Regions from separate parts of the Geodermatophilus sp. SYSU D00965 genome, predicted to be linked through region 1. Evidence: predicted binding sites of a transcription regulator. Region 1 holds the regulator's gene; each other region holds the start of a gene.

Region 1 (7,078 bases):
ATCCTGATCGTCCTGGCGGGCCTGGTGAGCTACCTGCTCTGGTCGCGCCGGACGGTCGTGCCGCTGCTACGGGTCCTGGTCGCGCTGGCGCTGCTCACCGTGGTCGTCTACGGCTTCAAGTACGGGACGGGGCGCACCGCGCCGGCCTACCCGGGGTCGTTCTTCCACCGCGACGGCCAGTCCTATCCGTCGGGCCACGTGGCCAACGCGGTGCTGATGTGGGGCGTCGCCCGCTGGCAGGCGGTGGAGTTCCGCCTCTCGGCCGGCGTGCAGCGGACGTTCCGGCTGCTGAGCGTGGCCGGACCGGTGGCCACCGGCGTGGCCATGGTGTCCCTGGACTTCCACTGGGTCACCGACGCCGTGGTCGGAGCGGCCGTCGGCACCCTGCTGCTGGGCGTGGTTCACGCACTGGACGCAGTCGCGATGTCACGCTGGGTGGGTGCCCGAGCTGGCCGCCCGTCCGCGTAGCGGCACCGCGGTACGGCGTCTGGCAGCGGGGTCGGCCCTCGCGCTGACGCTCGTGCTCGGTGCCGCTGTGCCCGCGTACGCCGAGGAGGCCGCGGGCCCGCGCACGCAGTGCCAGGTCACCGACCCGCGCCTGCCGGAGCTCTCCGGCCTGGCGGTGGTGGGCAACCGCATGCTGGCCATCGACGACGGCGGGGACCGGGTCGACGTGTACGTCCTGGACGCCACCTGCCAGGTGATCGACGTGCGCAGCACGGCGGTGGACCCCTACGACCCCGAGGACCTCGCGGTGGCGGCCGACGGGACGGTGTGGCTGGCCGACACCGGGGACAACAACGGCACGCGGGAGACGGTGGCGCTCATCGCCCTGCGCCCGGACGACACCACCGAGGTCTACCGGCTGGCCTTCCCCGCGGGGCCCCGGGACGTGGAGGCGCTGCTGCTCGCCCCCGACGGCACGCCGTACCTGGTGTCCAAGGAGGTGCTCGGCGCGAGCAAGGTGTACCGCCCCGTGAGCGCCCTCGTGGACGCCGGCACGGTCGGCCTCACCGAGGTGGCCGGCGTCGAGTTCACGCTCACCGGCACCCCGGGTGGCCCCGTCGGGCGCGCCGGCCAGCTCATGGTCACCGGGGGAGCGGTGTCGCCCGACGGCCGCTTCGTCGCGCTGCGCACCTACACCGAAGCCTACGTCTGGCCGTTGTCGGGATCCGACGTGGCCGGTGCGCTGGCCGCCGACCCGGTCCGGCTGCCCCTGCCCGAGTCGCCGCAGGGTGAGGCGGTCAGCTTCACCGCCGACACGACCGGCCTGGTCGTGTCCAGCGAGGGCCTGCCGGCCGACGTCACGGTCGTCCCGTTGAGCGCGGTCCCCAGCCCGGCCGCGGCCTCCGGGCCGGCGGACGGCTCCGTGCCGGACCTGCTCAGCACCGACGACGGCGGCGCGACGGCCATCGCGGCCGGCGTGCTCGCTGCGGTCGTCGCCGCCGCGCTGGTGTGGATCGTCGGGAGGCTGCGCCGCCGCTCCTGAGCGCGCGGCGGCGCTGTGCTGAGCGTGCGGTGGCGCTGAACTGAGCGCGCGGCGGCGCGCGCGTCAGACCCGGCGCAGCACCGTCACGACGCGGCCCAGGATGGTCGCCTCGTCACCGGGGATCGGCTCGTACGCGGGGTTGTGCGGCAGCAGCCACACGTGGCCGTCGCGGCGCTTGTAGGTCTTGACCGTCGCCTCGCCGTCGATCATGGCCGCGACGATCTCGCCGTTCTCGGCGGTCGGCTGCTGGCGCACCACGACCCAGTCTCCGTCGCAGATGGCGGCCTCGACCATCGAGTCACCGGCCACCTTCAGCATGAACAGCGTGCCCTCGCCGACCAGTTCGCGAGGCAGGGGGAAGACGTCCTCGACGGCCTGCTCGGCGAGCACCGGGCCACCGGCGGCGATCCGGCCCACCAGGGGCACGTAGGTCGGGGCGGGACCCTCCTCGGCGCCGGCGGGGGCGGCCGGGGCGACGAGCTCCGCGGGGGCGTCGCCGGGCAGGCGCACGTCGAGGGCCCGGGGCCGGTTCGGGTCGCGGCGCAGCCAGCCCTTCTTCTGCAGGACCGTCAGCTGGTGGGCCACCGAGGAGGCCGAGGACAGGCCGACGGCCTCACCGATCTCGCGCACCGAGGGCGGGTACCCGCGGCGGTCGATCGAGTCGCGGATGACCTCGAGGACGCGGCGCTGCCGCTGGGTCAGGCCGTCGCCGGCCTCGCCCCGGTCGGGGAAGGTGCGCACGGCTGCCGTCTCGGTGGTCGCCGGCGTGCCGGCCGTCCTCCGGCGGCTCCCCGACGTCCCGCTCTTCTCCGCCACCGTCGCCTCCTCGTCGGCTGCTCACCGCAGCACGTCTCGTCCGTCAGGACCGACCGTAGCGTGCTCGGCGCCCTCGATCAAACACATGTTCGAAGCGCTCGGCGGGGCGGGATGGCGTTTGTCGGACCCGTCCGGTAGACATCGCACAGACGTTCGAATCGAACAGGCGTTCGACGGTGCGGGTCGGTCGGGAGGAGTGGTCGTGGCAGGCGTGCAGCAGGCGGTGCTGGACTTCGACGACGCGGTGCAGGTGCCCTGGCGGCCCCGGCTCCGGGCGGTGCCGGGAGGTGTCGGGAGCGAGCCGGGGCACTCGCCGCGGCCCGCCGTGTCGCGGACGGTCCCGTCCCGGGTGGGTGCCGACCTGCCGGCGGTGCAGGCGCCGTCCCGGTCGGCGGTCGCGGAAGGTGTTCGGCCGGGCGTCGCGGCGGCCCGGCCGGTGCCCGTGCGGCCCCGGGTGGCGCGCCCGGTGCCGGCGCGTCCGGCCGGAGCGGCGGTGCCCGGTGCGCCGTCGGCTCGCCCGGTGCGCGGGGGGTGTGGCAGGGTCGGCGGTGCCGCCGGCTCGCGGCTGCGGCTCACCCGGCGGGCCCGCCGGCTGTCGGTGGTCCTCGCTCTGGGTGCCGGCGTGGCGCTGGGGTCGTGGCTCGGTCCCCTGGTGGCCGGCGGTGACGGCGACCTGCGGTTGGCCGGGGAGCGCAGCGTCGTCGTGCAGGCCGGGGACAGCGTGTGGTCGATCGCCGCCGACTTCGCCGGGCCGGACGAGGACGTACGCGCGGTGGTCGACGCGATCGAGGAGATCAACGACCTCGACGGCGCCCGGGTCGTCCCGGGCCAGGTGCTCCAGCTGCCCTGACGTCGCCGACGAACCGTGCCGCCGCCCGGCACGGTCCCGGCCGAGGCCAGACAGCGACAAGGCGGACCGGCCAGGTTCGTCAACCCTCCGTGCGGAGGCGTTGACGCTCTGTGGTCATCGGGCCACCTAACGTCAGTGCCGTGTCGCGGACGTCCGGAGGCCGAGCAGCGGTCTTCACCCAGCAGTTGCAGTCGGTCGAGGTGTCCGTGGACGGAGCCTGGTGGCCGGGGGCGATCCTCGGCTGGCGCCACGACGCGCAGGGCTCCTGCGAGGTCTGGGTCCGGGTGGCGGTCGCCGGCCGCGACCGCGAGATCTGGACCGCGCTGAGCGATCTGCGACTGCCCGAGCCGCGTCCGGCGATCGCCGGCGCCGCCGCGGCGGTCCCCGGTGCGGGTGCCGGCGCGCCGGTGCTCGACCTCGGGCGCGCCGCGGCCCGCGAGCGGCTGGTCGCCGGCGTGCTGGGCGCGCCGGCTCTGGCGCCGGCCGGGGGTGCCGGTCCGTCCCGGCGTCGCCACGGTGGTGACGTCACCGCGGAGATGCCGGCGGTCGGCGGCGCGTTCGCCGGCCGTCACCGGGCGCCCGCCGCGGCGGCAGGGAGGCACCGGGCGGCCGACGACGACACCCGCGTCGACCTCCAGGCGGTCACCGTCCCGCCGCGCCCCGAGCTCGACTGCCTCACCCGGCCCCTGCGCCTGGGGGACCGCGTGCCGCGGCCGCGCAGCCCCCGTGCCGACGGCGTCGTCCGCGCCTGACCCGCTTCCGTCCCGTCGTCGCGGTCGTCTCGCCGACACGCCATACACCCCTCCGGCGCCCTCGAGCGACCCCCGCGGGGCGTGTCGCGACGGATCGCCGTGGCCGGTGTGACGGCAGAGCGCCCCTGGTCACGGCCGTGTCTCGAGGGCGTGTCCCGGCTTGCAGATCTTGTGGGCCGCGGCCTAGGGTTCCCCTACATCTAGTAGTTGCACCGTTGTAAGCCCGTCCACAGGCCGGTCCTCAGGTTCTCCCCGTGGCGTCCACCGGATGTCCCCAGGAGGGTCCACAGCCGACCTCCCGGGCCCGGCGCTCCGGCCGCTCCGCGGCCACCGCGCCGGCCGGGCGGAGCGATCGACGGACCACCACGAGGGGAGGGGAGTCGCCGTGCGCTGCCCCTTCTGCCACAACCCCGACAGCCGGGTCATCGACTCGCGCGAGGCCGACGAGGGGGCGACCACCCGTCGCCGCCGGTCGTGCCCCGCGTGCGGACGGCGGTTCACCACGGTGGAGGAGGCCGTCCTCGCCGTGGTGAAGCGCAGCGGCGTCAGCGAGCCGTTCAACCGCACCAAGGTGGTCGCCGGCGTCCGCCGGGCCTGTCAGGGGCGGCCGGTCGACGAGGACCAGCTGCAGCAGCTCGCGCAGCAGGTGGAGGACGCCATCCGGGCGAGCGGGGCCGCGGAGGTCCCCAGCCACGAGGTCGGGCTGGCGATCCTGCGGCCGCTGCGCGAGCTGGACGAGGTCGCCTACCTGCGCTTCGCCAGCGTCTACCGCGCCTTCACCTCGCTGGAGGACTTCGAGAAGGAGATCACCGAGCTCCGGGCCCGGCACGTCGCTGCCGGGACCCCGCCGCTCCCTGGCATGCAGGACACCCCGCCGGCGCCGCGCCGGCGGGGGAGTGGGCGGGGCCAGGCCGCCTCCGCCGGCAGTGCCGCCGGCACCTGAGAACTGTCAGCACCACCCGCTAGAACAGAGTGCGGCTCTCTTCCCCAGCCGCCTTCCCCACCAGCAGGACCCACAACAGAGGGAGAGCTCCGTGACCGAGACCGAGGATCGCTTGACCGGCCGCACGCGTCGCGCCGCCAAGGCGCCGACCCGGGGGAAGGGCCTCAAGGTCAAGCGTGTCTTCACCACCGCCGGGGTGCACCCGTACGACGAGGTGACCTGGGAGCGTCGTGACGTCGTCATGACGAACTGGCGGGACGGGTCGATCAACTTCGAGCAGCGCGGCGTGGAGTTCCCCGCCTCGTGGAGCATCAACGCCACCAACATCGTCACCACGAAGTACTTCCGTGGCGCCGTGGGCACCCCGCAGCGGGAGAGCAGCCTGCGTCAGCTGATCGACCGGGTCGTGCTCACCTACGGGCAGGCCGGCCGCGAGCACGGCTACTTCGCCACCGAGGGCGACGCGGAGATCTTCGAGCACGAGCTGACCTGGATGCTGCTGCACCAGTACTTCAGCTTCAACTCGCCCGTCTGGTTCAACGTCGGCACGAGCGCCCCGCAGCAGGTGAGCGCCTGCTTCATCCTCGCCGTCGACGACACGATGGACTCGATCCTGAACTGGTACCGGGAAGAGGGGCTGATCTTCAAGGGCGGCTCCGGCGCCGGCCTGAACCTGTCCCGGATCCGCTCGTCCAAGGAGCTGCTGTCCTCCGGCGGCACGGCCTCCGGCCCGGTGTCCTTCATGCGTGGTGCCGACGCCTCCGCGGGCACCATCAAGTCCGGTGGCGCCACCCGTCGCGCGGCGAAGATGGTCGTCCTCGACATCGACCACCCCGACATCGAGGAGTTCATCGAGACCAAGGCGCGCGAGGAGGACAAGATCCGCGCGCTGCGCGACGCCGGGTACGACATGGACCTCGGCGGCAAGGACATCACCAGCGTCCAGTACCAGAACGCCAACAACTCCGTCCGCGTCTCCGACGAGTTCATGCGGGCGGTCGAGGACGGCACCGAGTTCGGCCTGCGCGCCCGGCTCGACGGTGCGGTCATCGAGACCGTCGACGCCAAGTCGCTGTTCCGCAAGGTCACCCAGGCCGCCTGGGAGTGCGCCGACCCGGGCATCCAGTACGACGACACGATCAACGACTGGCACACCAACCCCGAGACCGGCCGGATCAACGCGTCCAACCCGTGCTCGGAGTACATGAGCCTGGACAACAGCTCGTGCAACCTCGCGTCGCTGAACCTCATGAAGTTCCTCAAGGACGACGGCACGTTCGACGCCAAGAACTTCGTCAAGGCCGTCGAGCTGGTCATCACCGCGATGGACATCTCGATCTGCTTCGCCGACTTCCCGACCGACCCGATCGGTGAGACCACCCGCGCCTACCGCCAGCTGGGCATCGGCTACGCCAACCTCGGCGCGCTGCTGATGGCGACCGGGCACGCCTACGACTCGCGCGGCGGCCAGACCCTCGCCGCGGCGATCACCTCGCTGATGACCGGCACTGCCTTCCGCCGCTCGGCCGAGCTCGCCGGCATCGTCGGCGCGTACGAGGGCTACGCCCGCAACGCCGACGCCCACGCGCGGGTCATGCGCAAGCACGCCGCCGCCAACGACGCCATCCGTCCGGTGGGCGCCGACGACGCCGACGTGCTCAAGGCCGCGACGGCCCAGTGGCAGGAGTGCCTGGCGATCGGCGCGGACTTCGGCTGGCGCAACGCCCAGGCCTCCGTGCTGGCCCCCACCGGGACCATCGGCTTCATGATGGACTGCGACACGACCGGCATCGAGCCGGACTTCTCGCTGGTCAAGTACAAGAAGCTGGTCGGCGGCGGCTCCATGCAGATCGTCAACCAGACCGTGCCGCGGGCCCTGCACAGCCTGGGCTACCAGGACGAGCAGATCGAGGCGATCGTCGAGTACATCGCCGAGCACGGCCACGTCGTCGACGCCCCGAGCCTGCGCCCCGAGCACTACGAGGTGTTCGACTGCGCGATGGGCGAGCGGGCCATCTCCCCGATGGGCCACGTCCGGATGATGGCCGCGGTGCAGCCGTTCATCTCCGGCGCCATCAGCAAGACGGTCAACATGCCGGAGACGGCGACCGTCGAGGACGTCGAGAACATCTACTTCCAGGGCTGGAAGCTCGGCCTCAAGGCGCTGGCGATCTACCGCGACAACTGCAAGGTCGGCCAGCCGCTCTCCGACGCCAAGGCCAAGAAGG
Region 2 (7,078 bases), on a different contig from region 1:
GCCCGTCCCGGGCTGCGCTCCCGCGTCGGCGCACGGGTCACCGACCTCGGCTACGCGGCGGGGTGGGGTGCGGTCAAGCTGCTGCCGGAGCCGGTGGCCCGCGGCACCTTCGACGCCGGCGGCCGGTGGGCGGCCGGACGGGAGGGCCGGGGGGTCCGCCAGCTGCGCGCCAACCTGCGGGTGGCCACCGGGGGCCGGCTGTCCGGGGCCGAGCTCGACGAGCTCACCACCCGCGCGGTGCGCTCCTACGCCCGCTACTGGCAGGAGGCCTTCCGGCTGCCGCGGCTGTCGGCCGCCCGGATCGTCGCGGGCACCGAGGCCTGCGGCAGGGAGCACATGGAGAAGGCGCGGGCCGAGGGCCGGGGGGTGGTCTTCGCGCTGCCGCACAGCGGGAACTGGGACGCCGCCGGGGTGTGGCTCGTCGACTTCCTCGGCGGGCCGTTCATGACCGTCGCCGAGCGGTTGAGGCCCGAGTCGCTGTACCGGCGGTTCCTCGACTACCGGGAGTCCCTCGGCATGCGGGTGGTCCCGCTGACCGGCGGGCCGCGGCCGGGCTCGACCGTGCTGCGCGAGTGGCTGGCCGACGGCGGGTGGAGCTGCCTGCTCGTCGACCGCGACCTCGGGCAGGGCGGGGTGCCGGTGGAGTTCTTCGGGCGTACCGCGACCATGCCCGGCGGGCCGGCCCTGCTCGCCGCCCAGACCGGCGCGGCCCTGCACCCGGCGGTCTGCTCGTTCACCGAGCGCGGCTGGCGGTTCACGGTCCACCCGGAGGTGCCGGTGGACGGCTCCGGCCGGCTGCGGGACCGGGTCGCCACCGCCATGCAGGAGGTGGCCGACGCCTTCACCGAGCAGATCGCCCTGCGGCCAGAGGACTGGCACGTGCTCGGCCGGATCTGGCCCGACGTCCCGCCCGACCCGGTCCGGGACCGGCGCTGATGCGCATCGGGCTGGTCTGCCCCTACCAGTGGGACGTCCCCGGCGGCGTCCAGTACCACGTGCGCGACCTCGCCGAGACACTGCGCGGCATGGGCCACCACGTCGAGGTGCTGACCCCGGCCGAGCGCGAGGAGTCCCTCCCCGCCGAGCACGTCACCTGGGCCGGGCGGACCGTCCCGATCCCGTACAACGGCTCGATGGCCAGCGTGCAGTTCGGCCCGGTGTCGGCCGCGCGGGTGCGCCGCTGGCTTCGCGAGGGCCACTTCGACGTCGTGCACGTGCACGACCCCGCGCCCCCCTCCATCGGGCTGCTGGTCTGCATGATCGCGAAGGGGCCCATCGTGGCCACCTTCCACGCGGCCACCATCCGGTCGAAGTGGCTCGCGGCGTGGGGACCGGTGATCCGCCCCTGGCTGGAGAAGATCACCGGCCGGATCGCGGTCTCCGACTTCGCCCGCCGGGTGCAGGTGGAGCACCTCGGCGGGGACGCGGTGATCATCCCCAACGGTGTGCACGTGGCCGCGTTCGCCGAGGGCCCGACGCTGCCCGGGCACACCCGCGGGGTCGACGGCCCCACGATCGGCTTCCTCGGCCGCTACGACGAGCCCCGCAAGGGCCTGCCGGTCCTGCTGGAGGCCATGCGCACCGTCGTCCGGCAGCACCCGGGCGCCCAGCTGCTCATCGCCGGCCGCGGCGACCCCGACGAGGTGTACGAGCAGCTCGGCGACGACCTGCGACCGCACGTGTCCCTGCTCGGCGAGCTCTCCGAGGAGGACAAGGGCGCGTTGCTGCGCTCGGTCGACGTCTACTGCGCGCCCAACCTGCTGGGCGAGTCCTTCGGGATCATCCTCATCGAGGCGCTGGCCGCCGGGGCGCCGATCGTCGCCAGCGACCTCGACGCCTTCGCCCAGGTCCTCCAGGACGGCGCCGCCGGCGTGCTCGTGCGCCGCGGCGACGCCCGCGCACTCGCCCGCGCGCTGAGCGACCTGCTCGCCGACCCGGCGCGCCGGGCGCAGCTGTCGGAGACCGGGCGCCGGGCGGCCGCGGCCTACGACTGGGCGGTCATCGCGCGGCGGATCCTCGACGTGTACGAGACCGTGGTCCTGCCCGGCGCCGGTGAGGTCACCGCCGAGGAGTCCGACGACGGCCTGGCCGACCTGCCGGCGATCGCGGACGACGAACTCGACGACGCCCCGCTGCGGTCGGCCCTCCGGCGGTGGGTGCAGCGCTAGCCTGACCCGTCGTGACCCCCGACGTCTGGCTGCTGCTCGCGGTCGCGACCGTCGTGGTGCTCCTGGCGCTGTGGTCGGGGTGGACGTTGACCCGGCTGCGCCGCCTGGAGGCGCGCGTCGACCGCGCCTGGACCGCCCTCGACACCCAGCTCCAGCGGCGGGCCGGCCTGGCCGCCGAGCTCGCCCGCGACCACGCCGCGGCGGTGGGGGAGGAGCGGGCGGCCCGGCTGGCCGAGGCGGCCCGCGAGGCGCGCGGCCCGCGGGCCGGCGACCGGGAGCTCGCCGAGAACGCGCTCGGCCGCGAGCTGCGGGACCTGCCGGCCGACCTGCCCGGCGTCCCGGCCGCGCTGCGGGCCGACCTGGACGGCACCGCCACCCGGATCGGGCTGGCCCGGCGGTTCTACAACGACGCCGTCCGCGACACCCACCTGCTGCGCAGCCGCCGGCTGACCGCGCTGCTGCGGCTGCACGCCGCCCGCCCGGTGCCCCGCTTCTTCGACATCGAGGACGGCCTGCGCGAGCTCACCAGCAGCGCGTCGGGCGGGGGACGGCCGCGGCCCTGAGCGGCCGTACCATGATCGCGCCCTCTCCGATCGACCCCTAGGCAGCAACCCGTGGCAGAGCACAACCAGACCGTTCCCGGCACCACCGGCACCGCGGGCGTCAAACGCGGCATGGCCGAGCAGCTCAAGGGCGGCGTGATCATGGACGTCGTCACCCCCGAGCAGGCGAGGATCGCCGAGGACGCCGGTGCGGTCGCCGTCATGGCGCTCGAGCGGGTGCCGGCCGACATCCGTGCGCAGGGCGGGATCGCCCGCATGAGCGACCCGGACATGATCGCCGGGATCATCGACGCGGTGTCCATCCCGGTCATGGCCAAGGCGCGGATCGGGCACTTCGTCGAGGCGCAGGTGCTGCAGAGCCTCGGGGTGGACTACATCGACGAGTCCGAGGTGCTCACCCCGGCCGACGAGGCCCACCACATCGCCAAGAGCGAGTTCACCGTGCCGTTCGTCTGCGGCGCCACCGACCTGGGCGAGGCGCTGCGGCGGATCGCCGAGGGCGCGGCGATGATCCGCTCCAAGGGCGAGGCGGGCACCGGCAACGTCGTCGAGGCCGTGCGGCACATGCGCGCCATCCGTGCCGGCATCCGCCGGCTGGGCACCCTCGACGCGACCGAGCTGTTCGTCGCGGCCAAGGAGCTGCGGGCCCCGCACGACCTGGTCGCCGAGGTCGCGCGCCTGGGCAAGCTGCCGGTCGTGCTGTTCACCGCCGGCGGCATCGCGACCCCCGCGGACGCCGCGATGATGATGCAGCTGGGCGCCGAGGGCGTCTTCGTGGGCTCGGGCATCTTCAAGTCCGGCGACCCGGCGCAGCGCGCCGCGGCGATCGTCCAGGCCACCACCTTCTTCGACGACCCGGGCGTCATCGCCAAGGTCTCCCGCGGGCTGGGCGAGGCCATGGTCGGCATCAACGTCACCACGCTGCCCGACTCCGAGCGCTACGCGACCCGCGGCTGGTGAGCGCGCCCGCCGTGACGCGGGCTCCGGTCATCGGTGTGCTGGCCCTGCAGGGCGACGTCCGCGAGCACCTGGCGGCCCTGCGCGCCGAGGGGGCCGAGGCCGTCCCGGTGCGCCGTCCCGAGGAGCTCGCCGGGATCGACGGGCTGGTCGTCCCGGGCGGCGAGTCGACGACCATGGCCAAGCTGGCGGTCCGGTTCGGCCTGCTCGAGCCGCTGCGCGCCGTGGTCGCCGCCGGGCTGCCGGTGTACGGCTCCTGCGCCGGGATGATCGTCCTCGCCGACCGGCTGCTCGACGCACCCCCGGACCAGGTGACCGTCGGCGGGCTCGACGTCACCGTCCGGCGCAACGCCTTCGGCCGGCAGGTGGACTCCTTCGAGTCCGAGGTCCGGTTCGAGGGACTCGGCGGGGACCCGGTGCACGCGGTGTTCATCCGCGCGCCGTGGGTCGAGGAGGCCGGCGAGGACGTGCAGGTCCTCGCCCGGGTCGTCGGGGGACACGCCGACGGTAGGATCGTCGCCGTCCGCCAGGGCAACCTGGTGGCCACCAGCTTCCACCCCGAACTCACCGGGGACCGCCGGGTGCACGCGTTGTTCGTCGACCTGGTGCGCACAGAGATGGCGGACCGATCGGGCGCCGGGAACGAGAGGGGTACGCCGTGAGTGGCCATTCCAAGTGGGCGACGACGAAGCACAAGAAGGCCGCGATCGACGCCAAGCGCGGCAAGCTGTTCGCCAAGCTGATCAAGAACGTCGAGGTGGCGGCCCGCACCGGCGGCGGCGACCCGGCCGGCAACCCGACGCTGTTCGACGCCATCCAGAAGGCGAAGAAGTCGTCGGTCCCGAACGACAACATCGACCGCGCCGTCAAGCGCGGCTCGGGGGCGGAGGCCGGCGGCGCCGACTGGCAGACGATCATGTACGAGGGCTACGCGGCCGCCGGCGTGGCGGTGCTGGTCGAGTGCCTGACCGACAACCGCAACCGGGCCGCGTCCGAGGTCCGGACGGCGATGACCCGCAACGGCGGCTCGATGGCCGACCCGGGCTCGGTGTCCTACCTGTTCTCGCGCAAGGGCGTCGTCGTGGTGCCCAAGGCCGACGGCGTGGACGAGGACAGCGTCCTCATGGCCGTGCTCGAGGCCGGCGCGGAGGAGGTCCGCGACCAGGGCGACTCGTTCGAGGTCATCAGCGAGCCGACCGACCTGGTCGCCGTCCGGACCGCCCTGCAGGACGCCGGCATCGACTACGACTCGGCCGAGGCCGGGTTCGTGCCCAGCGTCACCGTCGAGCTCGACGAGGAGGCGGCGGGCAAGGTCTTCCGGCTCATCGACGCCCTCGAGGACTGCGACGACGTGCAGAACGTGTACGCGAACTACGACGTCTCCGACGAGGTGCTCGAGAAGGTCGGCTGAGCGACCCCGCGCTGCCACCGGTTTCTCCCGAGAACCGGCGGATCTCTGTCCGGGAGCCGGCGCAGGGGCGGGACGCCGTCCTGCCGTCGGTTTCCCGGAAACCGACGGTCGTGCCGGGTGTTGCAGCGCCGCGGCGTCGTCCCGGGCGGTTAACCTCGGTCGAACACCAGTTCGGCTGACGGCGGGAGGCGCCTCCATGCGGGTGCTCGGCATCGACCCGGGCCTCACCCGGTGCGGGTGGGGCGTGGTCGACGGGCGTCCCGGCGCCCGCCCCACGGCGGTGGGGGTCGGCGTCGTCCGGACCGCCGCCGAGCTCGACCTGGAGCTGCGCCTGCTGGAGCTGCACACCGCGGTGACCGCGCTGCTGCGCGAGCACCGGCCCGACGTGGTGGCGATCGAGCGGGTGTTCACCCAGAACAACAAGGGCACCGCCACCGGCACCGCCCAGGCCGCCGGCGTCGCCGCGCTGGCCGCGGCGCAGGCCGACCGGCCGGTCGCCTGGCACACGCCGAGCGAGGTCAAGGCCGCCATCTCCGGCAGCGGCCGAGCCGACAAGGAGCAGGTCACCCTCATGGTCACCCGGGTGCTGGGGCTGTCGTCCCCGCCCAAGCCCGCCGACGCCGCCGACGCGCTGGCGCTGGCCGTCTGCCACGCCTGGCGGGGGCCCGCGCAGCAGCGGTTGCGGCACGCCGCGCTGGCCGGCGGCATCGGCGCCCCCGTGCGGTCGACGACCCTCCCGCGCTGGACGGGGGTGTCGCGGTGATCGCCAGCGTGTCGGGCCGGGTCGCGGCGGTGTCGCCGGACGGCGCCGTGGTCGAGGTCGGCGGCATCGGGCTGGCGGTGCAGTGCACCCCCGGCACGATCGCCCGGCTGCAGGTGGGGGAGAGCGCCCGGCTGTCGACCAGCCTGGTGGTCCGCGAGGACTCGCTGACCCTCTACGGCTTCGCCGACGACGACGAGCGGCAGCTGTTCGAGCTGCTGCAGACGGCCAACGGCGTGGGCCCGCGGCTGGCCCAGGCGGTGCTGGCCATCCACCCGCCGCGGGAGGTCCGCCGCGCGGTGTCGATGGCCGACGTCAAGGCGCTGATGCAGGTGCCGGGCATCGGCAAGAAGGGCGCCGAGCGGCTGATCCTGGAGCTGCGCGACCGGCTGGGGACGACCACCACCGACACCCAGCTCGACGGCGCGGGGGCCCCCGCGGGGCTGCCGTCGGTCACCCCCGTCGCCCCGTGGCGCGACCAGCTCGCCTCGGCCCTGGTGGGCCTGGGGTGGACCAGCAAGGAGGCCGACAGCGCCGTCGCCCAGCTCGCGCCGATCGCCGACGAGCAGGTCGCCGAGACGGGGTCGGTCGAGGTGGCGGTGCTGCTGCGGCAGGCGCTGCGGATGCTGGGTAGGCCGTGAGCACCCCCTTCGACAGCGGCCTGTCCGCGGAGCCGGCCGAGGGGTCCACCCGCGACTACTCGGTCTCGGCCCAGGCCGGTGACGAGGAGCGGGTCGTCGAGTCGGCCCTGCGGCCGCACTCGCTGGCGGACTTCATCGGCCAGCCCAAGGTCGCCCGCCAGCTGGAGCTGGTCCTGGAGGGCGCCAAGCGGCGCGGCCGGCCGCCGGACCACGTGCTGCTGTCCGGCCCGCCCGGGCTGGGCAAGACCAGCCTCGCGCTGATCATCGGCTCCGAGCTGGGCACCTCGGTGAAGATCACCAGCGGTCCGGCGATCGAGCGCTCCGGTGACCTCGCCGCGATGCTGTCCAACCTCGGCCCCGGCGACGTGCTGTTCATCGACGAGATCCACCGGATCGCCCGGCCGGCCGAGGAACTGCTGTACATGGCGATGGAGGACTTCCGGGTCGACGTCGTCGTCGGCAAGGGGCCCGGTGCGACCGCGATCCCGCTGGAGATCAACCCGTTCACGCTGGTCGGCGCCACCACCCGCGCCGGCCTGCTGACCGGCCCGCTGCGCGACCGGTTCGGCTTCGTCGGC
Region 3 (7,078 bases), on a different contig from region 1:
TCGGCGGTGCGCCGGTCGACGTGCCGGGTGTCCAGCGGGACCAGCCGGCGCGCGGCGTCGAGGACGTCGGCGGTGGGGGCGTCGAGGGCGTCGACGTAGCGGACGGCGTTGGTCAGCACCACCGGCACGCCCTCCGCGGCGGCGAAGCGCAGCATCGCCCCGGCCCGGGCGCGGTCGCCCTGCCCGCGGTGGTGGACCAGCTCGAGCACCAGGGAGCCGGGGCCGAAGACCGCGCGCCAGGCGGCCAGCCGGGCGGAGGCGACGTCGGCCCGGCCCGCGGCCAGCGCCCGGCCCACCGGGGAGTCCGGCCCCAGGAGCGCGACCAGCCCCGGCGCGTGCTCAGCGGCCAGCGCCAGCGAGCTCACCGGCTCCCCCCGGGTGCCGCGCAGGTGGGTGGCGCTGGTGAGCCGGCACAGCGACCGCCAGCCGGCGCCGTCCCGGGCGAGGAAGGTGACCCGGGGCAGCCGCGGGTCGACGACGGCCCCGCCCCGGGCCGGCGCCCGGCGTCCGGAACCGGGGCGACCGGCGGTGCCGTCCGGCGCGCCCGGCCGGCGCGCGCGGGTCCGCTCCGCGGAGTGCCCGTCGCCCAGCACCGGCGCCAGGGCCGGCGGCACCGTGCTGTCCACCGTGGGGACGACGGCGAGGTCCACCCCGAACAGCGGCCGGATGTCGGCCGCCCGGCAGGCGAGGGCGAACTTCACCGCGCCGTAGAGCCCGTCGCGGTCGGTCAGCGCCAGGGCCCGCATGCCGTGCTCGGCGGCCCGGTTCACCAGGTCGGCCGGGTGGTTGGCCCCGTACTGCATGGAGTAGCCCGAGGCGACGTGGAGGTGGACGAAGGGGTCGGCGTTCACGCTCCCGGCTCGCCGGCGCTCACCGGTCGCGGAACCGGGGGTGCCGCCTCCCCGCGTGAGCTCGCGAGCGCGCTCACGTCCGGTTCCGGTGCTCGGTGCCGCCGACCACCCGCGGGCGGGCGCGCCGGGGCGGCTCGGGGGCCGGGTCGCTGCCCAGGCAGCTCTCGACCACGGTGAGGAAGGCCCGGACGTCGCGGACCAGGTCGTCGGCCTCGCGCTCGGTGACCGCGTGGGAGAGCCCGGCCTCGGCGGCCGCCCGCTTGGCCGCGCCGGCGGCGAAGAAGGTGGCCCACTCCCCCAGCTCCGGGGCGACCTGGCTGAGCAGCACCCAGGCGCTGCGCGGCCGCCGGCGGCCGGACTCCGGCCGCGTGCGGGCGGCCAGCACCGCCGCGGCGGCCCGCAGCGCACCGAGGTGCGCCGTGGCGTAGCGCTGCCGGGCGTCGGTGCTCGCCGCGGCCTCGGCCAGTGCCCGGGACGCCTGGTCGAGCAGCTGGCCGGCCGCCGGCGGCAGCGGCGGGGGCAGGGGCAGCTGATCGGCCATGACGCGGACCGCGCCCATCAGTCGTGCACCCGCACGAGGGACCACCGGTTGGCCGTCGACTCCCAGCTGAGGTCGAAGACGCCGGCGAAGCTCATCCGCGACCGCCCGGCCCGGACCGCCTCCACCCGCCACACCTCGCGCGTGGCGACCAGCTCGGTGGAGGCACCACCGGTCGTCTCGGGCCCCCGCTGCCACCACGGCGCGGTCTCCACCCACGAGTCGAGCAGCTCGCCCACGACGTACCGCGACTGGCCCCGCCAGAACTGTGCCGGACCGAGCGCCCCCCGCTCGACCTGCACCTCTTCGCCGACCCGACCGCCGACCCCACCCAGCACCCGGCTCATGACAGACTCCCCACCGCTCTGCACCGACCGGCCGACCCCGCCACCGCACCGGGTGGGGAAGACCCGGGCGCGGTGGGAGGTCGACCGCTGTTCGAACGCGTGTTCGAACGACGTCGAGTAGACCCGACCGCACCGACATCGTCAAGCGGGGCGCGCGGGACCGGGGAGCCGACGCGGCCGGAGGTCCAGCGGGCGACCGGAGCCGATGGGAGGATCAGCGCATGAGCCGGCCCGAGCACCCGCGGGTGGCTGCGATCGCCCGCCTGCTGACCGAGGCCGGCGCGGGCGGGGAGGTCCGCGAGCTCCCCGACAGCGCCCGCACCGCCGCGGCCGCCGCCGCGCAGCTCGGCGTCCCCGTCGGGGCGATCGCCAACAGCCTGGTGTTCGACGTCGACGGCGCCCCGCTCCTGGTCCTGACCAGCGGCGCGCACCGCGTCGACGTCGGACGGGTCGCCGCGCTGCTCGGCGTCCCCCGGGTGCGCCCTGGCTCCCCCGACTTCGTCCGCCGGCACACCGGCCAGCCCATCGGCGGGGTGGCGCCGATCGGGCACCCCGAGCCGATCGGCACGCTGGTCGACGTCGAGCTGGCCCGCTACCAGCGGGTGTGGGCCGCCGCCGGCCACCCGCACGCGGTCTTCCCGACCACGTACGAGGAGCTGCTGCGGCTGACCGGGGGCAGCCCGGCCGAGGTCGGCAACGGTCCCCTCGCCCCTGTGGAGGAGGTGGTGTCGCAGTGACGGGTACGACCCCCGCGACGCGGGTCGCCGAGCTGCCCGCCGGCTGGCTGCGCGACCACATGCACGAGGCCCTGGCCATCTACGGCGCGGCGATGGGGTACGCGCAGTCGGTCGTGGCCGGCCGGTACGGCTACGCCATCCAGCACACCGAGCGGGCCGGGTTCCGGGCCGTCGGCGCCTTCGTCGCGACCCCGGAGGGCGAGCAGCTGGTCGGGTTCGGTTACGGCTACCTCGTCGCGCCCGGCCAGTGGTGGCACGACCAGGTCCGCGCGGCGCTGGACCGGCGGACGGCGAAGCGGTGGCTGCCCGGCGCCTTCGAAGTCTGCGAGCTGCACGTCCACCCCGACCACCAGAGCCGCGGGCTGGGCCGGCAGCTGCTGCACGCCCTCGTGGCCGGCCTGCCCCACCCCGCGGCGCTGCTGTCGACCCCCGACAGCGACACCAAGGCCTTCCGGCTGTACCACGCCGACGGCTTCGTCGACCTCGCCCGCAACCACCACTTCCCCGGCGACTCCCGACCCTTCGCCATCCTCGGCGCCCGGCTGCCGCTGCGCCCCCCTCCCCCGCGCGCCGACGCCCGGTGACCCCCGGCGGGGGCAGCACCGTCGACGCCGTCGTCGTCGGCGCCGGGCACAACGGGCTGGTCGCCGCCTGCTACCTGGCCCGCGCGGGCCTGCGGGTGGAGGTCGTCGAGCGCGACGAGGTGCTCGGCGGGGCGGTCTCGACGGTCGAGCGGTGGCCCGGCGTCCGGGTCGACCGCGGCTCCAGTGCGCACGTGATCGTCCGGCAGAGCGGCATCGTGGAGGAGCTCGACCTGGCCGCGCACGGGCTGCGCTACGTCGACTGCGACCCCTGGGGCTTCGCCCCCGCCCCGGCTCCCGGGGACCCCGGCCCGGACGGGCGGCCGCTGGTCTTCTCCGTCGACCTCGACGCCACCTGCGCCTCGATCGCCGCCGCCTGCGGCCCGGAGGACGCCGCCGCCTACCGGGAGTTCGTGCGCGTGTGGGGACCGCGCAGCCGCGCGGTGGTGGCCTCCTTCGGACGGCGGCCGAGCCCCGCGGCCCTGGTCCGCTCGTTCTGGCCGCTGGGCGCGCCCGCCGACGGCCGGCCGCGCACCGCCGGCGGCGACCTCGCCGTGGACTTCCTCGGCTCCGGCGACGCGCTGCTCGACCGCTGGTTCACCAGCGAGCGGCTCAAGGCGGCGCTGGCCTGGTTCGGCGCGCAGTCCGGCCCGCCGGTGAGCGAGCCGGGCACGGCGGCGATGGTGGCCTGGGCGACGCTGCTGCACGACGTCCCGCCCGGGCACCCGGTCGGCGGCTCCGGCGGGCTCACCGAGGCGCTGCGCCGGCGGCTGGAGGCCGACGGCGGGCGGGTCGCCCTCGGCGACGGCGCGCAGCGGCTGCTGGTCGAGGACGGCCGCACCGCCGGCGTGCAGACCACCTCGGGACGGCGGCTGCGCGCCCCGGTCGTCGTCGCCGCCTGCCACGTGCTGGCCACCCGTGACCTGGCCGGCGAGCACGCCCCGCCGGCCCTGGCCGACGCCGACCCGCCACTGGGCAACGGCTTCGGCCTGGTGGTGCGGGCGCTCACCGACGCCCCGCCGGCCTACCCCGGGGTGGACGCCGCCGCGGCGCTCGGCGGGCTGCAGCTGCTGTGCACCGACCGCGCGCAGCTGGCCGCGGCCGCGGGCGACTGGCGGGCCGGCCGGCTGCCCCGGGAGCCGGTGCCGCTGGCGATGTGCTTCTCCGCCACCGACGACACCCTCGCCCCGCCCGGGCAGCACGTGGTCACCGTCTGGGGGCAGTGGTACCCGTACGCGCTCGCCGACGGCGCCGACTGGGACGCCCTCGCCGAGTCCGAGGCGGCCCGGCTGGTCGCCGCCGTCGACCGGTTCGCCCCCGGCTTCGCCGGCTCGGTGCAGCGGCTGTACGTCCAGACGCCGGTGCTGCTGGAACGGGAACTGTCCCTGCTCCGTGGCAACGTCATGCACGTGGAGATGGGGCTGGCCAGCATGTTCGGGTTCCGCCCCACGCCTGCGCTGGCCGGCCACCGCGTCCCGGGGCTGCCGGGCCTCTACCTGGCCGGCGCCTCGACGCACCCCGGCGGCGGGGTCTCGGGCAACTCCGGGCGGACGGCGGCGCGGGTCGTCCTCGCCGACCGCGGCCGCGCCGCCCGCGGTCGCCGGGCACTGGCCCGGGCGGCCGGCCGGCTGCGGAGCCGACGGTGACCGGGCTGGCGCTGCCGCGGTCCCGGAGCGCGGCCGCCGTCCTGCCGTGGACGCTGGCCGGCCTGCTGGTCCTGGTCGCCATCGCCTACCCGCTGACCGACGCCGCCGCCCGGACCACGGTGAGCTGGGCGATCGTGCTGCTGGGCGCGGCGCTGTCGGTGGGTCACGCGGCGGCGAGCCGGGGCGGGCGCGCCGGCGCCGTCGTCCTGGGCGTCACCGCGGCGACCGCCGTGGCGTTCGAGGCGGTCGGCCTGGCCACCGGCTTCCCGTACGGGGAGTACACCTACAGCGACGACCTGGGCCCGACGCTGCTCGGCGTCCCGTTCCTGGTGCCGCTGGCCTGGCTGATGATGGCCTGGCCGAGCCGGCTGCTGGCCCTCCGCCTGACCCGCGCCGTCCGGCCCGCGTGGCGCCGCGCGGCCCGGGTCGCGGTCGCCGCCGCGGTGTTCGCCGGCTGGGACGTCGTGCTCGACCCGCAGATGGTCCAGGCGGGGTACTGGACCTGGGCGCACCCGCAGCCGTCCCTGCCCGGCATCGACACCGTGCCGCTGACCAACCTGGCCGGCTGGTTGCTGGCCGGGCTGGCGCTGATGACGCTGCTGGACCTGCTGGTGCCCGACGCGGCGCCGCGGATCGGCGACGGCGCACCGCTGCTGGCCCTGGCCTGGATGACGCTGGGCGGCGCGCTGGCCCACGCCGGCTGGCTGGACCTCCCCGGGTCCGCGGCGTGGGGGGTCGTGATCGCGGTCCCGGTGCTGGCGGCGCTGGCGGTGCAGGCCCGGCGGGCGCGCTCGCGGTGAGCGGCCGGCCGGTGCGCGTGCTCGCGGGGACGGCGGTCGCCGGGGCGCTGCACGCAGCGCTCAACGCGGTGCTGCTGCGCCGGCCGCCACCCTTCCCGGCGCCGGTGCGCCGCCCGGTGACCGTCGTCCTGCCGGTCCGGGACGAGGAGGCACAGGTCGGCGGCTGCCTGGCGGCGGTGCTGGCCCAGCAGGGGGTGCCCGACCTGCGGGTGGTCGTCGTCGACGACGGCTCGACCGACGGCACGGCCGCGGTGGTCCGGGCGGTCGACGACCCCCGCGTGCGGCTGGTGACCGCGCCCGACCCGCCCCCGGGCTGGCTGGGCAAGCCGCACGCCTGCGCGGTCGGCGCGGCGGCGGGCGGGGAGGACCACGACGCCGTCCTGGTCTTCCTCGACGCCGACGTCCGGCTGTTCCCCGACGCGGTCGCCGGCTCGGTCGCCGTCCTCGAGGCGCACGACCTGGACCTGGTCTCCCCCTGGCCGCGGCCGGTCACCGGCACCGGCGCCGAGCGGCTGGTGCAGCCGCTGGGCCCGTGGCTGTGGATGACGACGCTGCCGGTCCGGCTCGCCGAGCGCTCGCCGCGCCCGTCCCTGGCGGCCGCCAACGGCCAGTTCCTGGTCGTGCGGCGGACGGCGTACGAGCGGGCCGGCGGGCACGGCGCCGTCCGCAGCGAGGTCATCGAGGACGTCGCGCTGGCCCGGGCGGTGAAGCGGGCCGGCGGGCGGGCGGCGCCGGTCGACGGCTCCCGGCTGGCCGCCTGCCGCATGTACGCGGGCTGGCCGGCGCTGCGGGCCGGGTACGCCAAGTCGCTGTGGGCCTCGGTCGGCGGGTCACCGGCCGCGAGTGCCGTGGCCGCCGCCGGGCTCACCGCCGTCGCCGTGCTGCCGGCGCTGGCCGCCCTGCGCGGCTCCCGCGCCGGCCTGGTGGGGTACGCGGCCGGCGTCGCCGGGCGGGCGGTGTCGGCGGCGGTCACCGGCAGCCGGGTGTGGCCGGACGCCCTGGCCCACCCGGTCTCGGTGCTGCTGTTCGACGTGCTGATGGCCTCGTCGCTGGCCGACCGCCGCCGAGGGCGGCTCACCTGGCGCGGCCGCGCCCTGCCGTCGATCCCGGCGGCCGGACCGCCCGACCGGCGGGCGGCACGGGGCAGCCCCCGCCGGCACACCGGAGCAGGACCGACGACTTCTCCCGCGGGGCGCGGTCTGCGCTGACATGACCGACGACGACCTGCCCGCCTCCATCGGCCGCCCGGCGCTCGGTGCGCTGCGCGCGGCCGGGATCGACCGGCTGTCCGAGGTGGCCCGGCACGGGGAGCGGGAGCTGCTGGCCCTGCACGGCGTGGGGCCGAAGGCGGTCCGGCTCCTGCGTGCGGCGCTGGCCGAGCGCGGGCTGGATCTGTCCGGGGCCTGACACAGCCCCGTCACCGGGCAGCCGGCCCCGTCCGGCTGATCCCCGGTCCGGAGGCGAGGATGGGCGGGTGACCAGCCCGGATGCCCGCGTGCAGTTCGACCCGGCCGCCATGGACAGCGGCGCCTTCTACCGCGTCCTCAACTCGGTGGTGGTGCCCCGCCCGATCGCCTG
Region 4 (7,078 bases), on a different contig from region 1:
ACTGGCTGGGTGACGAGGGCATGCCGCGCCGGTACGTCAACTACCTGCCCTCCGACGGGTTCACCACGCTGAACACGGTCTCGACGATCTTCTCGTTCGTGCTGGGTGCCTCGGTCATCCCGTTCCTCTACAACGTCTTCAAGTCCTGGCGGTACGGGCCGCTGGCGCTGCGCGACGACCCCTGGGGCCACGGCAACTCGCTGGAGTGGGCGACCTCCTCGCCCCCGCCGCGGCACAACTTCACCGAGATCCCGAGGATCCGCTCCGAGCGGCCGGCGTTCGAGGCGCACTACCCGCACCTCGTCGAGCGCCTGGAGCGGGAGAAGCACGTGGGCAGCCGGCACGAGCCCTACGCGGGGGTCAGCGAGGTGGGCCTCACCGGCGGCGGGCGCCAGGGTTCCCGGGACCCCGACCCGACCTGAGCCGGCGCCGTGACCTCGGCACGGAGGGCGGGGCGTCCCGCGTCCGGAGCGGCTCGCCCCTGGCCGGAGCGGCCCGCCCCCCGGCCGGAGCGGCCCGCCCCCCGGCCGGAGCGGGAGCACCCGGCGGTCGGGCCGCCCGGCGGAACCGACCCGGGCCGTCAGCCCCGCAGGTGGGTGTCGAGGAAGCGCAGCATGCGGGCCCAGGCGTCCTCGGCCGACGGGTGGTGGTAGCCGAACCCCGCGATCCGCTCGAGGACGGCGAACGGGCCCACGTTGTGCCGGTTGAGGAACGAGTGCCCGGCGTCGGGGTACTCGTGGACGTCGTGCGGGACGCCGTGCCGGGTGAGGACCCCCTCGAGCCGCTCGGCCGCTCCGCGCAGCGCCCGGTCACGCCGGCCGAAGCTGGCCACGACCGGGCAGGCACCGGCGAGCACCTCCTCGGCGTCCTTCGGAAGCAGCCCGTAGTTGGGTGCTGAGACGTCGAAGCCGCGGGTGGCTGCCAGCAGCGCGAACCCGCCGCCCATGCAGAAGCCGACGATCCCCACCCGGCCGGTGCCGTCGGGCCGGTCGGCCAGCCACCGGCGGGTGGTCTCCAGGTCGCCGAAGGCCGGGCCGTCCTGCCGGAGCAGGTCCCCGAACGTGCGCTTGAGACAGCGCAGCCCGCCGGCGGTGAACAGGTCCGGGGCGACGGCGAGGTACCCGGCGGCGGCGAGCCGGTCGGTGTGCGCCCGGACGTCGTCGGTGAGCCCGAACGCCTCGTGCACGACCACGACCCCGGGCCACGGACCGTCCCCGACCGGCGGCACGGCCAGGTGGGCCCGCAGGTACGGGGCGCTGACCGCGCCAGGGATCGTCGTCTCGGGCACCCTGGGTCTCCCTCCGCCGGGAGACGGACGCTACCGACCCGACCGGGTCCCGGCAGGTCGCAGAGGAGGACCCGTGCGCACCGCCCGATCCCGTTCGTGGAGGCGCGCGGCGACCCTCGCGACCGGCGCGCACCTGCTCGTCCCGGTGCTGGTCGGGGCGCAGCAGCGCGAGTACCGGCGGCTGCTGGCCCAGGCCCGCCACCGGCCAGGATGGTGGAACCGCAGGCTGCAACCGCGCGCCGGGTGCTGAGCCGCGGGCGCGCGCGGGGGGCTTCCCCCGGCCGGCCGACGGCGGGAAGGTCGGTGTTCCCGTGCCGCCACCGGAGGACCGACCATGAGCTCAGCGACGGGCACCACCGACCCCACCTTCTACCGCAGCGCGGCCGAGGCCATCGCCGCGCCGACCGAGCAGCTCGCGTACGTGGTCGCCTTCGACCGGGCCGGCCAGAAGCCGGACGCGCTCACGGTCGTCGACACCGACGCGGACTCCCCCACCTACGGGCAGATCGTCGGCTGGGCCGACCTCCCCACCGTGGGCGACGAGCTGCACCACTTCGGCTGGAACGCCTGCTCCAGCGCGCTCAAGCACGAGGGCCACGACATGGGCCACGACGGGCTGCAGCGGCGCTACCTGCTGCTGCCGGGGCTGCGCAGCTCGAACATCCACGTCTTCGACACCCGGCCCGACCCGCGCCGGCCCACGCTGCACAAGACGATCGAGGCCGAGGAGCTGGCGGAGAAGGCCGGCTACTCCCGGCCGCACACGCTGCACTGCGGACCGGACGGCGTCTTCCTGACCTGCCTGGGCGGCGCGAGCGACGGCGACGGGCCGGGTGGCATCGCCCTGCTGGACCACTCGACCTTCGACGTCCTGCGGGCGTGGGAGACCGACCGCGGGCCGCAGTACCTGGCCTACGACGCCTGGTGGCACCTCAACCAGAACACGCTGGTCTCCAGCGAGTGGGGCACGCCGAACATGGTCGAGGACGGGCTGGTGCCCGAGCTGCTGCTCGGCGGCAAGTACGGGCACCAGCTGCACTTCTGGGACCTCGCCGAGGGCCGGCACGTGCAGACGGTCGACCTCGGCGCCGAGCAGCAGATGGTGCTGGAGCTGCGGCCCTCGCACGACCCCGAGGCGACCTGGGGGTTCGTCGGCGTCGTCGTGTCGACGGCGGACCTGTCGGCGTCGGTGTGGCGCTGGTTCCGCGACGGCGACGAGTGGAAGGCCGAGAAGGTCATCACCATCCCGGCCGAGCCCGCCGACCCCGAGGACCTGCCGCCGGCGCTCAAGCCGTTCTCCGCGGTGCCGCCGCTGGTCACCGACATCGACCTGTCGGTCGACGACCGGATGCTGTACGTCTCCTGCTGGGGCACCGGGGAGCTCAAGCAGTACGACGTCTCCGACCCGGCCGCGCCCCGCGAGGTCGGCTCCATCCACCTCGGGGGCGTCGTCCGCAAGACGCCGCACCCGGCCGCACCGGAGAAGGCGCTGGCCGGTGGCCCGCAGATGGTGGAGATCAGCCGCGACGGCCGGCGGATCTACCTCACCAACTCCCTCTACGGCGCCTGGGACGACCAGTTCTTCCCGGCCGGCGTCGGGTCGTGGATGGCGAAGATCGACGCCGACCCGCAGTCGGGTGGGATGACCCTCGACGAGCGCTTCTTCCCGCACGGCGAGGACTGGCGGGGTCTGCGGCCGCACCAGGTCCGGCTGCAGGGTGGCGACGCCTCCTCCGACTCCTACTGCTACCGCTGACCCACCGGACGGCCACCGCCCTGCTGCTGCCGCCGGCTCAGTAGGGCGGTGGTGTGGTGACCGCGGTCAGGCCGGTGGGGGTGGTGACGGTGAGCGTGCCGTCGGGCGCGAGGGTGTGCCGCCAGCCGGGGGCCTGGTGTTTGCCGCGGTGGTCGGGGGTGCAGTAGCCGGCGAGGTTGGCCGCGGACGTGGGCCCGTCGGGATGGGGCCGGTTGTGGTCGAGTTCGCCGCCGGCCGGCACCCGGCGGCGACAGCCGGGAAAGCGGCAGCGGCGGTCGCGGGCGCGGACGAACCGGTCGAGCGCGGCGTCGGGCCGGTAGCCGGCGGTGGGGCCGGGCGCTCCCAGGCCGGGCCGGGCAGTGAGGTCGTGGTCGCAGCGGTCCGGGCGGCGGCGGCAGGTGGGGCGGCCGCAGTGCGCGGCGCGGCGCAGCCCGGGCACGTCGGTGAGCGCGGTCAGGGCGCCGGTGAGCGCGTCGGTCAGGGCCAGGCGGGGCCGGTCGGCCAGCCCTCCGCCGGCGGTGGCGGCCAGCAGCGCGGCCAGCTCCTCACGCTGGGCGTCGCTCGCGGCGGCGAGTGCGGCCAGGCTGTCGGGCGTGGCGGTGAGCCGGCCGGCCGGGCCGGTGTGCCAGGCGGCCTCGTCGGCGGCGTCGGCCGCTTCGGCGGTGCGCAGCAGCCGCCGGGCGTGGCCGAGCGCGAGCGTGGCGGCGTGCACCGCCGCGGCCGCGTCATCGACCGCCCGGTCCGCGTCCGCCCACCAGCCGCTGGGCGGTGGCGGCTGGGTGCGGTCGGCCAGTGGATCGGGATCGGCCAGCGCCTCTGCGTCGGGATCGGAGTCGGCGCTGCCGAGGTCGCCCGGGCCGGCGTCGGGCCGATCCTCGGGTGGGTCGGAGTCGGCGCTGTCGGAGCCGCTCGGGTCGGTGACGGACCAGGCATCCGGGGGGGTTCGGGTTCGTCGTCGAGCTCGTCGGCGAGCACCCGGCGTTCCATCTCCGCCCACCAGCGCGCCAGCTCGGCCTGCTCGACCTCCTCCCACGGCCGGTCGTCGGCAGCGGCCGCGGCGGGCCTCGGAGTGGCCGCCGCCGGAGGTTGCTCGTCGACGGCCGCGAGATCGTGGCCGGTGAGGCCGCGCAGCAGGTGGCGGACCATCTCGGCGGGCACCACGTGCCCGTCGACCTCGCCGGGCGCGTCCCCGCCGAGCAGCGTGGCCACGGAGGCCACCACGGTCAGCAGCACCTGCACCGGCGGCAGATCGCCCTCGCCGGGGCGCAGCACCAGGTCCAGCAGGCAGTCGACCATCTTCTGCCCGCGGGTCCGCTCATCGCCGGGTTCGGCGTCCAGGGCGTCGGCGCAGGCCCCCAGCGCCCGGTGCAGCGCCTGCGCCTCGGGCATGGTGCACACCACGGTCAGCGCGGCCATGCCCGCGGTCCGCTCCGGGCGCAGGCTGATGCCCCGCTGCCGCAGCGCGCGGGCGAGGTCCTGGGCGGCGTCGCGGGCGTTGTGCCTGGCGACCACGCGGCGCACCCGATCCCCCAGCTGCGCGGGGGTGGTGACCCGGTGCCGGGTGTGCACCCAGGCGATCAGCTCGTCCAGGATCCGGGCGCGCAGCGCCGCGTCACTGATCGGCGCGACGTGCTCGAGCAGGCACCACAGGTGCCCGACGTGCAGCACGCCCGCCTCCAGCGCGGCCAGCGCCTCCGGCAGCCGGTGCACCAGGGTCAACGAGCGCTCCAGCTCGGCCTCGGCCTTCGGGGTGCTGAGGTTCAGCGCGATCGCCAGCTCCGGCGCCGCCCACTCACTGACCGCCCGCAGCACCTCGGACCGCGCCGCCCACCGCTCGGCGCTCATCGCCCCCGGCTCACCCTGCGGCCGGTCGACCGAGGAGGGCCGGGTCGCGGCGAACGCCGCCACCGCCCGCGCCCGCAGTGCGGTCTGCCGGGCGACCTCCCGATCCGCGGCCTGCACCGCACCCAGCGGCCCCGACGCCCAGCCCACCGCCGGCGGCGGCGCAGCGGAGAGCGGCGGGCGCTCCGCCTCCGCTGTCGTCTCCACCGTCACGGATCGATCGTATGTTCGAACGAGCGGCTGGCACAAGAGCTGTGGACGACGAAAGGCCAGGTCAAGGAACGGTCAGGGCCTCCGGGAAGGGATGCGGCGAGGGTGATGGTTGAGGCGGTTGGGGGGTCGGGACAGCAACAGAGCTGGGCCCGGCGGGGTGGGCTCTGTTGGCGCCGGTCCGGCAGGGGTCGTCAGCCACGGCCGCCACGCGGACGGGGCTGCCGACGGCACGGGCGCGCGAGTCGTCCCACCGGGCGCCGGTGAGGCGATCCGGACGCCCGAGCCCCCGTGCTCAGCCGGTGAAGGCGCCGGTCTCGGCCAGCCGCGCCGGGGTCACCGTCTTGAGACGCGCCACGGCGTCGGCCAGCGGGACCAGCTCGATCTCGGTGCCGCGCAGCGCCACCATCTGACCGTGCCGGCCCTCGTGCGCGGCGATCGTCGCGTGCAGGCCGAAGCGGGTGGCCAGCACCCGGTCGAACGACGTCGGGGTGCCGCCGCGCTGGACGTGGCCGAGCACGGTCGTGCGCACCTCCTTGCCGGTGCGCCGCTCGAGCTCGTCGCCGAGCTGCTGGGCCACGCCGGTGAACCGCTTGTGGCCGTACTCGTCGATGCCGCCGTCCCGGACGAGCATCGTGCCGGGGATCGGCGAGGCGCCCTCGGCGACGACGCCGATGACGTGCGTGTCGCCGCGGGCGAACCGGTCCTCGACGATCTTGGCCACCTCGGCGACGTCGAAGGGCTCCTCGGGCACGAGCGTGACGTGCGCGCCGGAGGCCAGCCCCGCGTGCAGCGCGATCCAGCCGGCGTGCCGGCCCATGACCTCGACCAGCAGCACCCGCTGGTGGGACTCGGCGGTGGTGTGCAGCCGGTCGATGAGGTCGGTGGCGATGCTGACCGCGGTGTCGAACCCGAAGGTCAGGTCGGTGCAGTCGATGTCGTTGTCGATCGTCTTCGGGATGCCGACGACCGGGACCCCCGCCTGCGAGAGCAGGTGTGCCGCGGTGAGGGTCCCCTCGCCGCCGATCGGGATGAGCACGTCGACCCCGTGCGCGGCCAGCACGGCCTTCATCTGCGGCAGGCCGGAGTGCAGCTTCTCCGGGGCGACGCGCGCCGAGCCGAGCGTCGTCCCGCCGCGGGTGAGCAGGCCGTCGACGGCGGCGACGTCCAGGGGCGTCGTCCGGTCCTCCAGCAGCCCGCGCCAGCCGTCGCGGAACCCGACCACCTCGCTGTCGTAGTGGGCCGTCGCCGTGCGGACGACGGAGCGGATGACCGCGTTCAGGCCGGGGCAGTCGCCCCCGCCGGTCAGGATCCCGATGCGCACCGGCGTCTCCTCGTGTTCGTGGGCCGGGTCGCCGTCGACGATACGTCATGACGACATGACGACACGCCGATGCGGGGTCACATCGGTGTGAAGAACACGAGTGCTCCTGCCGTCGGCCCACACGACCAGCCCGGTGCGCCCGGGGCGGGTGCCCAGCCACCGGGCGGCGTCCAGGCCCCGGGCGTAGGCGGCGGTCGCGTCGACGTCGGCCTCGGTCAGCGTGGCCGCGACGACGGTCACGCTCGCCACGCCCTCCGGGGGCCGGCCGGTGCGGGCGTCGACCAGGTGCGCTCCCCGGTGAGCGGTGCCGGAGGTGGCCACGGCGCCGGTCCGCACCGGGACGACGGCCAGCACCCGCCGGGGGTCGTGCGGGTCCTCGATGCCGACCCGCCACGGCGGCGCCTCGGGGTCGGCGGTCCGGCAGAGCAGGTCGCCGCCCGTGGAGAGGCACACGTCGGTGTCCGGCAGCGCGAGCAGCGGGACGGCGGCCCGCTCGGCGGCCCACCCCTTGACCACGCCGCTGGGGTCGAGCACCGGCGTGCCGTCGGGGCCCGGACGGCGGACGGCGAAGGCTCCCCCGGAGTCGCGCTCGGCCTCCTCCCCCAGCGCCAGCACCTCGGCGACCTCGGGCGGGCAGTCGGCGAGCCCGATCTCCCCG

The links. The regulator LexA, encoded in region 1, represses DNA repair genes until DNA is damaged. The targets are predictions, from matches to a motif close to TCGAACANNTGTTCGA.
Region 2: a site for LexA is predicted at 5,259-5,274, ahead of ruvC (crossover junction endodeoxyribonuclease RuvC). Genes of this name have one in related genera too.
Region 3: a site for LexA is predicted at 1,828-1,843, ahead of ACI789_RS13845 (DUF6504 family protein). Genes of this name have one in related genera too.
Region 4: a site for LexA is predicted at 5,103-5,118, ahead of ACI789_RS20220 (DUF222 domain-containing protein). Genes of this name have one in related genera too.

Annotation. Positions count from the first base shown of each region.
Region 1 is NZ_JBJGYQ010000002.1:2,802-9,879, forward strand. It holds gene ACI789_RS01670 (phosphatase PAP2 family protein) at 1-468, shown strand, start outside; gene ACI789_RS01675 (hypothetical protein) at 440-1,489, shown strand; gene lexA (transcriptional repressor LexA) at 1,553-2,305, opposite strand; gene ACI789_RS01685 (LysM peptidoglycan-binding domain-containing protein) at 2,508-3,155, shown strand; gene ACI789_RS01690 (hypothetical protein) at 3,296-3,907, shown strand; gene nrdR (transcriptional regulator NrdR) at 4,293-4,850, shown strand; gene ACI789_RS01700 (vitamin B12-dependent ribonucleotide reductase) at 4,942-7,078, shown strand, end outside.
Region 2 is NZ_JBJGYQ010000004.1:97,377-104,454, reverse strand. It holds gene ACI789_RS05030 (phosphatidylinositol mannoside acyltransferase) at 1-936, shown strand, start outside; gene ACI789_RS05025 (glycosyltransferase family 4 protein) at 936-2,168, shown strand; gene ACI789_RS05020 (hypothetical protein) at 2,180-2,731, shown strand; gene pdxS (pyridoxal 5'-phosphate synthase lyase subunit PdxS) at 2,783-3,691, shown strand; gene pdxT (pyridoxal 5'-phosphate synthase glutaminase subunit PdxT) at 3,688-4,350, shown strand; gene ACI789_RS05005 (YebC/PmpR family DNA-binding transcriptional regulator) at 4,347-5,099, shown strand; gene ruvC (crossover junction endodeoxyribonuclease RuvC) at 5,296-5,862, shown strand; gene ruvA (Holliday junction branch migration protein RuvA) at 5,859-6,500, shown strand; gene ruvB (Holliday junction branch migration DNA helicase RuvB) at 6,497-7,078, shown strand, end outside.
Region 3 is NZ_JBJGYQ010000013.1:31,112-38,189, reverse strand. It holds gene ACI789_RS13855 (DNA polymerase III subunit alpha) at 1-851, opposite strand, end outside; gene ACI789_RS13850 (SAV_6107 family HEPN domain-containing protein) at 925-1,410, opposite strand; gene ACI789_RS13845 (DUF6504 family protein) at 1,410-1,736, opposite strand; gene ACI789_RS13840 (YbaK/EbsC family protein) at 1,958-2,473, shown strand; gene ACI789_RS13835 (GNAT family N-acetyltransferase) at 2,470-3,057, shown strand; gene ACI789_RS13830 (phytoene desaturase family protein) at 3,054-4,700, shown strand; gene ACI789_RS13825 (carotenoid biosynthesis protein) at 4,697-5,500, shown strand; gene ACI789_RS13820 (glycosyltransferase) at 5,512-6,708, shown strand; gene ACI789_RS13815 (DNA-binding protein) at 6,710-6,907, shown strand; gene ACI789_RS13810 (flavin reductase family protein) at 6,975-7,078, shown strand, end outside.
Region 4 is NZ_JBJGYQ010000024.1:41,813-48,890, forward strand. It holds gene ctaD (aa3-type cytochrome oxidase subunit I) at 1-422, shown strand, start outside; gene ACI789_RS20200 (dienelactone hydrolase family protein) at 581-1,288, opposite strand; gene ACI789_RS20205 (hypothetical protein) at 1,362-1,538, shown strand; gene ACI789_RS20210 (selenium-binding family protein) at 1,623-3,044, shown strand; gene ACI789_RS20215 (HNH endonuclease signature motif containing protein) at 3,082-3,483, opposite strand; gene ACI789_RS20220 (DUF222 domain-containing protein) at 3,522-5,099, opposite strand; gene ACI789_RS20225 (ATP-dependent 6-phosphofructokinase) at 5,392-6,420, opposite strand; gene ACI789_RS20230 (FAD:protein FMN transferase) at 6,466-7,078, opposite strand, start outside.